2 linked regions of the Casimicrobium huifangae genome follow. The protein of the gene in region 1 interacts with the protein of each later gene in a pairwise test. Links are inferred from orthologs where the notes say so. Each region holds a gene or a part of one and is shown in the gene's direction. Other genes may lie near its edges.

Region 1 (2,935 bases):
CGCCCGGCGGTCGTCTTGCGGTCATCACCTTTCACTCGCTCGAAGACCGAATCGTCAAGCTGTGGATGCGTGAGCAGGCCGGACGCACACCCGAAGACCCGCGTCTGCGACACCTGCCGGCAGCGCAGACATCCACGGCCGCGATGAAACTGGTCGGGCGCGACATCGCGCCCACCGAGCAAGAGGTCGCAGCTAACCCGCGTGCACGCAGCGCGCGTCTGCGCGTGGCGGAAAAGCTTGGCGACTTTGCTGGAACGGTCGCATGACGCGAGCCAATATTGTGCTGGCGATTCTGGTCTGGATCAGCGCATTCGCACTGGTCAGCAGCCAGTATCGCGTGCGCCATCTCACCATCGAGATCAATCGCGCCCGCGACCTGGCCTACCAGCTTGAGTCGGAGCGCAATCGGGCGGTCCTGCTGCAGTCACGACTGTCGACACCGACCATTGTCGAACGCACTGCGCGTGACCGTCTCGGCATGGACCTGCCGGAGGGTGCACGGACACAACTGGTCGAACTCGGTGGCAGTAGCGCTGCCGCGGCGCAGTAGGTGGTGGGCAGCATGGCCAGAACCGCCAACACCAAAAGCACACCGCAATTCGCCGTCTGGCGTGTGCGCGCGGTCGCCTACGGTTTGCTGGCGGGTTTTGCGGTGCTTGCCGGCCGCGGCATTTATCTGCAGGTCGTGCAACACGAAGACCTGACGCGACGCGGCGATGCCCGCACCACGCGCGACCTCGTATTACCGGCACACCGTGGTCGTCTGCTCGATCGCGAAGGGGCAGTGCTTGCCTCCAGCGTTCCGGCACGCGGTGTGTTCGCTTTTCCCGATCAGGTTGAAATTTCAGACGCCCAGCGCGCCGCTTTGGCGAAGGCGCTGGCGCTAAAGCCCAAGGACCTCGAGCGCAAACTCGACAGCGAGCGCGATCTCGTATTTCTCGCTCGCGGCGTTACCCCTGAGCAGGGACAGGCCGTTGCCGCGCTGAAGATTCCCGGCGTTGCCATCCAGACTGAATACAAGCGCGAATACCCGTCACAGGAAGTGGTCGGGCAGGTGCTCGGGATCACCAACGTCGACGACGTAGGTCAGGAAGGCATCGAACTGGCGCAGAACGAATGGCTCTCTGGCAAACCCGGTGTACGCCGAGTGACCATCGACCGTCGCGGCGGCGTAGTGGAAGAGCTCGGCAGCGTGCGCGCGCCGCAGCAGGGGCGTGATTTGCAGCTCGCGCTCGACTCCCGCGTGCAGCATCTCGCCTTTCGCGAGCTGAAACGCGGCGTAGATGCTCATCGGGCCAAGGGCGGTGCTGCCGTGGTGCTTGACGCACGCTCTGGCGAAATTCTGGCGTTGGTCAACTACCCGACGGCCAAACCCGGTGATCGCGCGGCGGCGGCCACTGGCGGTCTGCGCAATCGCGCGGTGGCCGATCTGTTCGAGCCCGGCTCCACGATGAAACCGTTCACTGTGTCGACCGCGATCGAGACGGGTGCAGTGCGACCCGACACCTTGATTCCAATGCAGGGCAGCACCTACACATTGAACGGCGCCACTATCCGTGACACCCACGCGATCGGCAGCAATGGCGTCGTCTCGCTCACCGAGATCGTCCAGAAATCGAGCAACGTCGGTACCGCCAAGATCGCGGAAAAGCTGCCGAACGAGGTGATGTGGCGTCATCTGCAGCGCGCAGGCTTCGGGCGCGCGCCGCAGACGGGCGTACCGGGCGAAGCGCACGGACGTCTGCGTGCGCCGCAGTCGTGGCGGCCTATCGAAAAGGCCACCATGAGCTACGGCTATGGCCTGTCGGTCAACCTGGTGCAACTGGCGCGCGCCTACACGGTGTTTGCCAATCAGGGTTCGCTGGTCGATGTGACGCTGTTCAAAAACGGTGGTGCTGCCCGGCAGGTGCCGGTCTATTCACCGGAGACGATGCGCTGGGTGTTGCCGATGCTTGAGAAGGCAACGTCGAAAGAAGGCACCGCGCCGCTATCACAGGTACCGGGCTACCGCGTTGCCGGCAAGACCGGGACTGCGAAGAAGCTGGCTGGCGCCATTTATTCGGAAGGCCGCTATGTAGCGTCCTTTGTTGGTCTGGCGCCAGTCAGCAATCCGCGCTACGTGGTCGCCGTCATGATTGATGAGCCCGCCGGTGGCATTTTCTACGGCGGTCAGGTAGCGGCGCCGGTATTCAGCAGCATCATGGGGCAAACACTGCGCCTGATGGAAGTGCCTTACGATGCGCCGCTGCCGGGCGTTCCGACGGCGGTGGATACCCAGGTGGCGATTGTCCGCGAGGGGCAGCCATGACCATCGTTGAAGCCTCGGCGGCCGTTGCTGCACTTGATCGCCTTGGGGTTGCGCGCCAGCGCATGACGCTTGATTCGCGCAGCATCAAGCCCGGCGACGTGTTTGTTGCGATCCCTGGGTCCAGAGTTGACGGTCGTCAATTCATCCGGGCGGCACTGGACGCAGGGGCGGCGGCTGTGTTGCAAGAGGCTACCGGTGCCGACGCCACCATCAGCGACGCGCGAGTGCTGGGCATCAGCAATCTCGCCGCACAGCTTGGTCATATTGCCGGAGAGTTCTACGCGCATCCAGCCGCCGCGATGCGCGTGTTTGGCGTCACCGGTACCAACGGCAAGACGTCCATCACCAACTGGCTGATGCAGGCCTATGGCGCGCTTGGCATGCGCTGTGCCGCTATCGGCACCTTGGGCGTGACACTCGGCGAACGCGAGTGGCCGACCAGCAACACCACACCGGATGCGGTTCATTTGCAGACTATCCTGCGCGATCTGCGCGAGGCCGGTGCTGAAGCTGTCGCGATGGAGGTGAGCTCCCACGCCTTGGAGCTTGGGCGAGTGCAGGGCATGCGCTTTGACGCTGCGATCTTCACCAACCTGACCCAGGATCATCTGGACTTCCACGGCAGTA
Region 2 (7,870 bases), 2.8 Mb from region 1 along the record:
ACGAATTTGCATTTGGCGAACTGGCCAAAGAGTACTTCGGTGCCGGAGCTACCGAGACCCAGCAGACGGCCACACTGCTGGCCTTGCAGCAGGCGCCGATGTATTTCTACAAGCGCGGCAAGGGGCGCTACAAGCGCGCACCGGAGGATGCACTGAAAGCGGCGCTGGCCAGCATTGAGCGCAAGGCCCGCGAGGCCGAACAAATGGAGGCGTGGGTCATCGCGTTGGCAGCTGGTAACGCGCCGCCGGAGATTGCCGGTCAATGGTCACAGTTGCTGCATGCGCCCGACAAGCAGTCGCTGGCCTACAAGGCACTGGTGGCGGCGGCGGATCGTGCCCGCATGTCGCCGGTGCATTTGCTGGCGCGTGCAAAGGCGATCCCATCCACGCACGCGTTGCATTACGACCGCTTCCTGCGGGCGACATTTCCCAAGGGCAGTGCCTTTCCGGCAGATCTGGCCGCCCCGGCACAGCCGGATCTGCCGGTTGCCGACGTGGCAGCGTTCAGCATTGATGACGACAGCACCACCGAGATCGACGATGCGTTCTCGCTGAGTGCGTTGGGTGATGGCAGCTACCGTCTCGGTATCCACATTGCGGCGCCCGCTGCTGCTCTTGCCATAGGCAGTGCACTGGACCGCGTTGCCCGCGACCGGTTGTCCACCGTATATATGCCGGGCAACAAGATCACCATGCTGCCCGATGACGTGGTGGCTGCGTTTTCTCTTGACCAGGGCAAGACACCTGCCGCGCTGTCGTTATACGCAACGCTGGATGCCGGCCTCAACGTTACGGCTACCGAAACCCGCCTTGAGCGCGTACGCATTGCAGACAATTTGCGTATTGCCGCGCTTGACACACTGCAGTGGCTGGACGCGGCTAACGATCATGACTTGGCATCGAAACATGCAGCTGAGCTGCGAGTGCTGCATCAGCTTGCACAAAAACTGGCTACCGCCCGGGGCGAACAGACGGTCAATCGCGTCGACTACAACTTCGCCGTACAGAGCGATCCCGACGCTGCGGATTGCCGGATCGAGATTTCGGTGCGGCAACGCGGTTCGCCGGTCGATACGCTGGTGTCGGAGCTGATGATTTTTGCCAACGTGACCTGGGCGGGCATGCTGGCGGACAAGCACTGGGCGGGCATGTTCCGTGTTCAGGCGGCTGGCAAGACCAAGATGTCTACTGCAGCCGGTGCCCACGAGGGGCTCAACGTGCCGCACTACCTGTGGGCGACGTCGCCGCTGCGGCGCTATTCGGACCTCATCAACCAGCGGCAGCTGCTGGCGTTGATTGCCGGTGAATCTGCGCCCTACCAGCGCGGCAGCGCAGAGTTGCTGGCTGCGGTGGCGGACTTTGATGCCACCTATGCCGGGTACGCAGAGTTTCAGCAGCAGATGGAGTTTTACTGGTGCCTGCGCTTCATCCAGCAGGAGGGCATTGAAAAGCTCACGGCCCGCGTCATCCGCGAAAATCTGGTGCGTTTTGATCGCCTGCCGATTGTCCAGCGCATCCACGACATGCCCAGTCAGGTGGCTGGCACGCAGGTGGTGCTTGCGGTTGCCGAGGTGGACCTGTTCGAACCCGCGCTGCACGTTCGCTACGTTGAATCGGTCGCCAGCGCTACGGACACTACCGCCTAAAATGGTTTTGTGAAGCGCGCTGCCAAGGTCATCAACGCGCCGGTGCCGGTTTCGGTGGCGCCGGGAATGAGTCCGTTGCTGCGCTGGACGCTGGCGGCATCGCTCGGCGTGCATCTGATTGTGCTGTCGATGCATTTTGAATTGCCGAAGCTGTTCAAGGCGCCGGCGATATCTCCGCCGCTGGAGGTGTCGCTGGTCAACGCCAAAACCACCTCGAAGCCGTCGCAATCCGATTTTCTGGCGCAAGCCAATCTTGACGGCGGTGGCAATACCGATGCCAGGCGCAGACTGAGTTCACCCCTGCCACGGGCTGCAATGGATGCGCAGCAGACCCAGCTCGCTGCCGCGCGCGAACAGGTGGAGGCGCTTGAACGGCAGACGCGCGAGCTGTTGCAGCAGCTCAAATCCAGAAGCCAGACCAATACCGATCGCGAAGCCAAGGAATCGAACAAGGTCGATGCCGCCAATGCTTACCGTGAGTTGTCTGCCAAGGCGCTCGAATTGCAGCGTCTGGAAGCCCAGATCGCCCGTGAATTCGACAGCTACCAGCAGCGACCCAAGAAAAAGCACATCGGTGCCCGCGCAACCGAGTACCGCTTTGCCCGCTACGTCGAAGACTGGCGGCAGAAGGTGGAGCGCGTCGGCAACGCCAACTACCCCGAGGTGGCACGCACGCAGAAGCTCTACGGTTCGCTGGTATTGACCGTTGGCATCAAGGCGGACGGCCGCATCGAAACCATCGAGATTGATCGTGGCTCAGGAAAGAAGATTCTTGACGCTGCAGCGCTGAAAATCGTCGAACTGGCTGCGCCTTACGCACCGTTCCCGCCAGACATCCGCAGCGACACCGACATTCTCTACATCACCCGAACCTGGAGCTTTACTCGCGCTGGCGAACTGGAAAGCTCGGCAGGCTCGCTCCCGAAGGCCCCATGACCACTACGTTGCCCGCCAGCGGCCGTTATGCGGTGTTTGGCAATCCGATTGCCCACAGCAAGAGTCCACGCATCCACGCCATGTTTGCGGCCAGTGTCGGGCAACAAATCGATTACGTGGCGCGGCTGTGTCCACTGGGAGAATTTGCTGCCGACCTGGAACGCTTTCGCAATGAAGGTGGCGTTGGCGCCAATGTCACGGTGCCGTTCAAGCTTGATGCCTTCGCGGTGGCGCGCGAGGCATCGTTGCGCGCGCAGCAGGCAGGTGCCGCCAACTTCCTGATGTGGCGCGGCGATCACTGGTATTGCGACAACACTGATGGCGCAGGCTTGGTGCGCGACATCGAGACCAATCAGGGGGTGGCGTTGCGGGGCAAGCGCGTGTTGCTGCTCGGCGCCGGCGGCGCCGTACGTGGCGTGATCGGGCCGCTGTTGCTGCGCGAGCCCGAGGCGCTGGTGGTGGTGAACCGCACCCACGCTACCGCAGTGGAGCTGGTGGGGCACTATGCAGCGCAGTACCCCGTGACAGCATTGACCGCCGAACAGCTGGTTGCGACTGGACAGCGCTTCGATGTGGTGATTAACGCCACCTCGGCAAGCCTTAGCGGTGCGTTGCCCTTGCCGCAAGACGCTGCCATCTTTGCATCCGATGCGCTGGCCTATGACATGATGTACGGCAAGGCGCCGACCGTGTTTTTGCGGTGGGCCGGGCAGCGCGGCGCGGCGCGTACCTGCGACGGGCTGGGCATGCTGGTTGAACAGGCCGCAGAAAGCTACGTCCAGTGGCGCGGCGTGTTACCGCCTGCGGCGCCCGTCATGGCGCAATTGCGCGCCGAGCTTTTGCCCTCGTAGCCGGCGCTGTCGGGATCATGGCGGCATTGCGAACCCTGATCCGCATGATCGCAGCGGCCTGCATCGGCATGGCGCTGCTGTTCATCGCCGTGCAAGGCTGGTTCGCACTGCTGGTCTGGTGGTATGCCGATCACGCGCCGCGCGAGACGGCGTTCATGGCCTATCGCATGGGCGAACTGCATGACAAAAAGCCCGACGCGACGTTGCGTTACCAGTGGGTCCCGTACGAAAAGATTTCCCGCAATCTGAAGCGCGCGCTGATCGCCGCCGAAGACTCGAAGTTTGTGGAGCATGAGGGCTTCGATTGGGACGGCATCCAGCTTGCGCTGGAGAAGAACCGCAGCAAGGGCCGTACCGTTGCCGGCGGCTCCACCATTACCCAGCAGCTAGCCAAAAATCTGTTCCTGTCGCCGGAGAAAAGTTATCTGCGCAAGGGGCAGGAAGCGATCATCACGCTGATGCTGGAAAACATGCTCGACAAGGAGCGCATCCTGGAGCTTTACCTCAACGTGATCGAATGGGGCAATGGTGTCTTCGGCGCCGAGGCCGCCGCGCGGCGCTATTACGGCGTCTCCGCCGCGCAGCTGTCGGCCGAGCAGGCTGCCAGGCTCGCTGCGATGGCCCCGAATCCGCGCTTCTACGAGCGCAACCTTGGCGCGCCGGGCCTGCGCAAAAAGACCGGCATCATCCTCGCACGGATGCCGCAAGTCGAGTTGCCGGACTGACGGATATCCGTCATGTTTGCCCCTACAATCCTGTCCATCGCATCGCGCCACTCATCCCCTTGGACGTTCCCCCTCCATGCCTGAAGCTCTCGAAAAAGAGTCGCCTGTTGCAAGCAGCGCGAGCGTGGATGATGCGCTCTCTGAAGCCCTAGCCGACGTTGTCCTGCTGGTCCGGCAGTATCGGCTGCTGTCCGGTTTTGCCGAGAGCCTGGCCGATACCCTCGACAACCCGTCGCAGAACCCGATCGTGCAGGGCGTGCTCGCCAATTTGCGGTCGACGCTGGACGGCCTGCATCCCGCCGACGTCGCCCACATCCTTGAGGCACTGCCGCTTGATGAGCGCCTGTTCGTCTGGGATCTGGTCAAGGCGGAGCGTGAAGGCGACATCCTGGTCGAAACCTCGGACGCCGTGCGCGAGAGCCTCATCGCCAGCATGGACGCGCCCGAGCTGGTCGCTGCAGCGGCCACACTCGACACCGACGAGCTGGCCGAGCTGGCGCCCGATCTGCCGCGTGAGGTGGTGGAAGCAGTCAAGAAGTCGCTCGACCCGGAGGAGCGCGAGCAACTAAGGCAGGCGATGTCCTACGAGGAGGACATGGTCGGCGCGCTGATGGATTTCGAGATGGTCGACGTGCGGCCGGACGTCACCCTGGAAGTGGTGATGCGCTACCTGCGCCGCTTTGACGAACTGCCCGCCAACACCGATCAGGTGTTCGTTGTCGATCGCGAGGACAAGCTGCTCGGCGTGCTGCCCACCAACGTGATTCTCGTTACCGACGAAGACCGGCTGGTCAGCGAGGTGATGACCGAGCCGAAAATCCGCTTCGAGCCGACCGATCATGCCGATTCCGCCGCAGCAGCGTTCGAGCGCTATGACCTTGTCTCGGCGCCAGTGGTGGACGCACACGGCGTGCTGGTGGGCCGCGTCACCGTCGCCGAAGTGCTCGACTTCGTGCGCGAAAGCGCCGAGGAAGACTTGCGTGCCCAGGCCGGCTTGCGTGAGGAAGAGGACATTTTCGCCAGCGTCTGGAAAAGCGTGCAGAACCGCTGGCAGTGGCTGGCGCTGAATCTGCTGACGGCGTTTGTCGCTTCGCGGGCGACCGATCTGTTCCAGGGCTCGATCGCCAAGCTGGCGGTGCTGGCGGTGCTGCAGACCATCGTCGCCGGCATCGGTGGCAATTCCGGCAACCAGACGCTGACCATGATCGCGCGTGCCATCGCGCTCGGACAGGTGGGTACCGAACACTTCCGCCGCCTGGTCAACAAGGAAATGGCCGTGGCTGGCATCAATGGCTTGATCTTTGGCGGCGCGATTGGTCTCGTCATCGGCCTGATGGAGCAGAACCTGCTGCTCGGCTTCGTGCTGACGCTGGCGATGACGCTCAACCTGCTGCTGGCGGCGGTGATGGGCGTGGTGATTCCGATGTGGCGTTACCGTCGCGGCCAGGATCCGGCGGCGGGCTCCAGCGTGCTGCTGACGGCAGTGACTGACACCGGCGGCTTCTTCATTTTTCTCGGGCTGGCCACGCTGATTTTGTTGCGTTGATGCGATTGCCCAGGCTAACGGCTTTTGGATGAAATTACCAGTTGATAAGGGCTTGCGGCGATTTTTTGCAAAAGTCGACTTCCGCAAGAATAACGCCTCATCCCGCATGTGGTCGTCATTTCAGCAGAAAGATACTGTGCCGAACAGTCCCGTTGGCACAGCAGCCATACGATGAACGATACCCTTCGTCAGGCAGTGCAGTTGCATCAGGCAGGCTGCCCTGCCGATGCCTTGCCGCTCTACGCGCAGGTGCTGGCGGATGAGCCGGATCATCCGGCGGCGCTGTATTACGGCGGAGTCGCCGCGTGGACGGCGGGGCAGCTCGAGCTTGCACATGAGCGCCTCGACCGCGTGATCGCCATCTCGCCGCAGCCGGTTGCCGACGCCCACTACCATCGCGCGCTGGTGCTTGCCGCGCTTGGCCGCGACGCTGATGCCGTTGCTGACTACCAGGCAGCGCTGCGCCTTAAACCCGGATTCGCCGCCGCGCAGAACAACCTCGGCGTGTTGCTGCGGCGAGCCGGCGAGCTGGCAGCGGCCGACGCGTCGTTCGCCGCCGCCTTGCAGATCGATCCCGCGCATGTGGATGCCCGCTACAACCGCGCGCTGACGGCGTTCCAGCGCGGTGACCTGGCGCTCGCGCAGACGCTGCTGCGCGAGTGCATCAAGCGCGCGCCAGACCACGATGGTGCGCGTGCAACCTTGGTTGATGTACTCACCGATCTGGGCGAGCGCGCCGAGGCGCTGACGTTGGCGCGCGCAAGTGTCAAACGGTTGCCGACCTCGCCGCCGCTATGCAATGCCCTGGGGCAAGCGGAAGAAGCAGCAGGCAATGCCGATGCGGCGCGCGCCGCGTATCGCAATGGCCTGCAGGCCGACCCTGGTAACGCAACGCTGACCATGAATCTCGCGCTGCTCGAAAACGAGAGCGCCAACCCGGTTGCGGCGCAGGGTGTCTACGCGGCTGCGCTAGCCGTGCGCGACCACGGTGGCCTGCGTTTCCGCCGTGCCACGCAGTTGCCGGTGATTCCCGAGTCGGAAGCGCAGATCGACGAAGCGCGGGCGAGCTTCGTGGCCAATTTGCAGCGATTGCGCGAGAGCGGCGTCCGACTCGACGATCCACTCAACGACTTCGGCGACACGCCGTTCTACCTCTCGTATCATGGTCGCGATGATGACCGCGCACTGCTGGGCGAGCTGGCGCAGACGTTACGGGCGGCGGCACCGTCGCTCGCCTTCGTCGCACCGCATCTCGATCAGGCAAGGCGGAGTGGCAGGCCGCGCGTTGGCGTCTGTTCGCAGTTTCTCTACAACCACAGCGTTGGCCGCGCCCTGCACGCCGTGATCGCGGCGCTCGCGAAAGCCGATATTGATCTGCACCTTTTCCAGATCCCGCCGCTGATCAATGACTCACTGGCGCAAAAAATCTCGCAAGGCGCCACGTTGCACCGCCTGCCGTTCGATCTCGCCGTCGCCCGTGAGCACATCGCCGCCACCGGGCTGGACTTGCTGATCTATCCCGAGATCGGGATGGAGGCGCTCACTTACTACCTCGCGCACGCCCGGCTCGCACGCGTGCAGTGGAACACGCTCGGGCACCCCTGCACCAGTGGCCTGCCGGCGATTGACACCTACGTCAGTTACGCCGCGCTTGAGCCCGTGGGCAACGAACGCTTCTATTCGGAATCTCTGCTTCGTCTGCCCGGCCTGCCGTTCCCCGACTATCCGGCGGAGCCTTTGCCCGCACGGCTGCGTGACCGCACGGCCCTCGGATTTGGTGGTGGCGGGCCGTTGCTGATCTGTCCGCAATCGCTGTTCAAGCTGATGCCGCAGTTTGATGCGACGCTGCGCCAGGTGCTCGACGAATGCCCGGAAGCCACACTGTTGCTGCCCGAAGCCGCCAACGCGGGCCAGACAGCTGCCATCCAGCGTCGTTTTGCGCAGTCGCTCGGCGCGGCGAGCGGTCGGGTGAAGTTTTTTGGTCGCCGCTCACGCGCCGAATTCACCGAGTTGATCGCCGCCTGCGACGTGCTGCTGGATCCGTTCCCGGTGGGTGGCGGTATCTCTACCTGGGACGCACTGGCAGCGGGTACACCGATCGTGACGCTGCCGGGGACGGCAATGCGGAGCCGTTTCGCCTCAGCCGCACTTGCACGCGCGGGGCTC

The links. Proteins that work in one complex are often made in the same cells at the same time.
Region 2: the proteins of FKL89_RS04425 (region 1) and mtgA interact in binary tests that used the Escherichia coli proteins (3 or more experiments, as listed by UniProt). The link is inferred for Casimicrobium huifangae from one-to-one orthologs.

What each region holds. Positions count from the first base shown.
Region 1 is NZ_CP041352.1:964,455-967,389, forward strand. It holds FKL89_RS04425 (peptidoglycan D,D-transpeptidase FtsI family protein), read left to right. Parts: upstream 1-562; coding sequence 563-2,308; downstream 2,309-2,935. Other genes in the region: rsmH (16S rRNA (cytosine(1402)-N(4))-methyltransferase RsmH), read left to right, coding at 1-266; ftsL (cell division protein FtsL), read left to right, coding at 263-550; FKL89_RS04430 (UDP-N-acetylmuramoyl-L-alanyl-D-glutamate--2,6-diaminopimelate ligase), read left to right, coding at 2,305-2,935. UniProt on the Escherichia coli protein: Essential cell division protein that catalyzes cross-linking of the peptidoglycan cell wall at the division septum. Required for localization of FtsN.
Region 2 is NZ_CP041352.1:3,732,575-3,740,444, reverse strand. What follows is about bases 2,404-5,304. They hold mtgA (monofunctional biosynthetic peptidoglycan transglycosylase), read left to right. Parts: upstream 2,404-3,450; coding sequence 3,451-4,158; downstream 4,159-5,304. Other genes in these bases: mgtE (magnesium transporter), read left to right, coding at 4,235-5,304; aroE (shikimate dehydrogenase), read left to right, coding at 2,579-3,433; FKL89_RS16855 (TonB family protein), read left to right, coding at 2,404-2,582. Also shown: FKL89_RS16860 (ribonuclease catalytic domain-containing protein), read left to right, coding at 1-1,646; more of FKL89_RS16855, read left to right, coding at 1,656-2,403; more of mgtE, read left to right, coding at 5,305-5,704; FKL89_RS16835 (tetratricopeptide repeat protein), read left to right, coding at 5,876-7,870. UniProt on the Escherichia coli protein: Peptidoglycan polymerase that catalyzes glycan chain elongation from lipid-linked precursors. May play a role in peptidoglycan assembly during cell division in collaboration with other cell division proteins.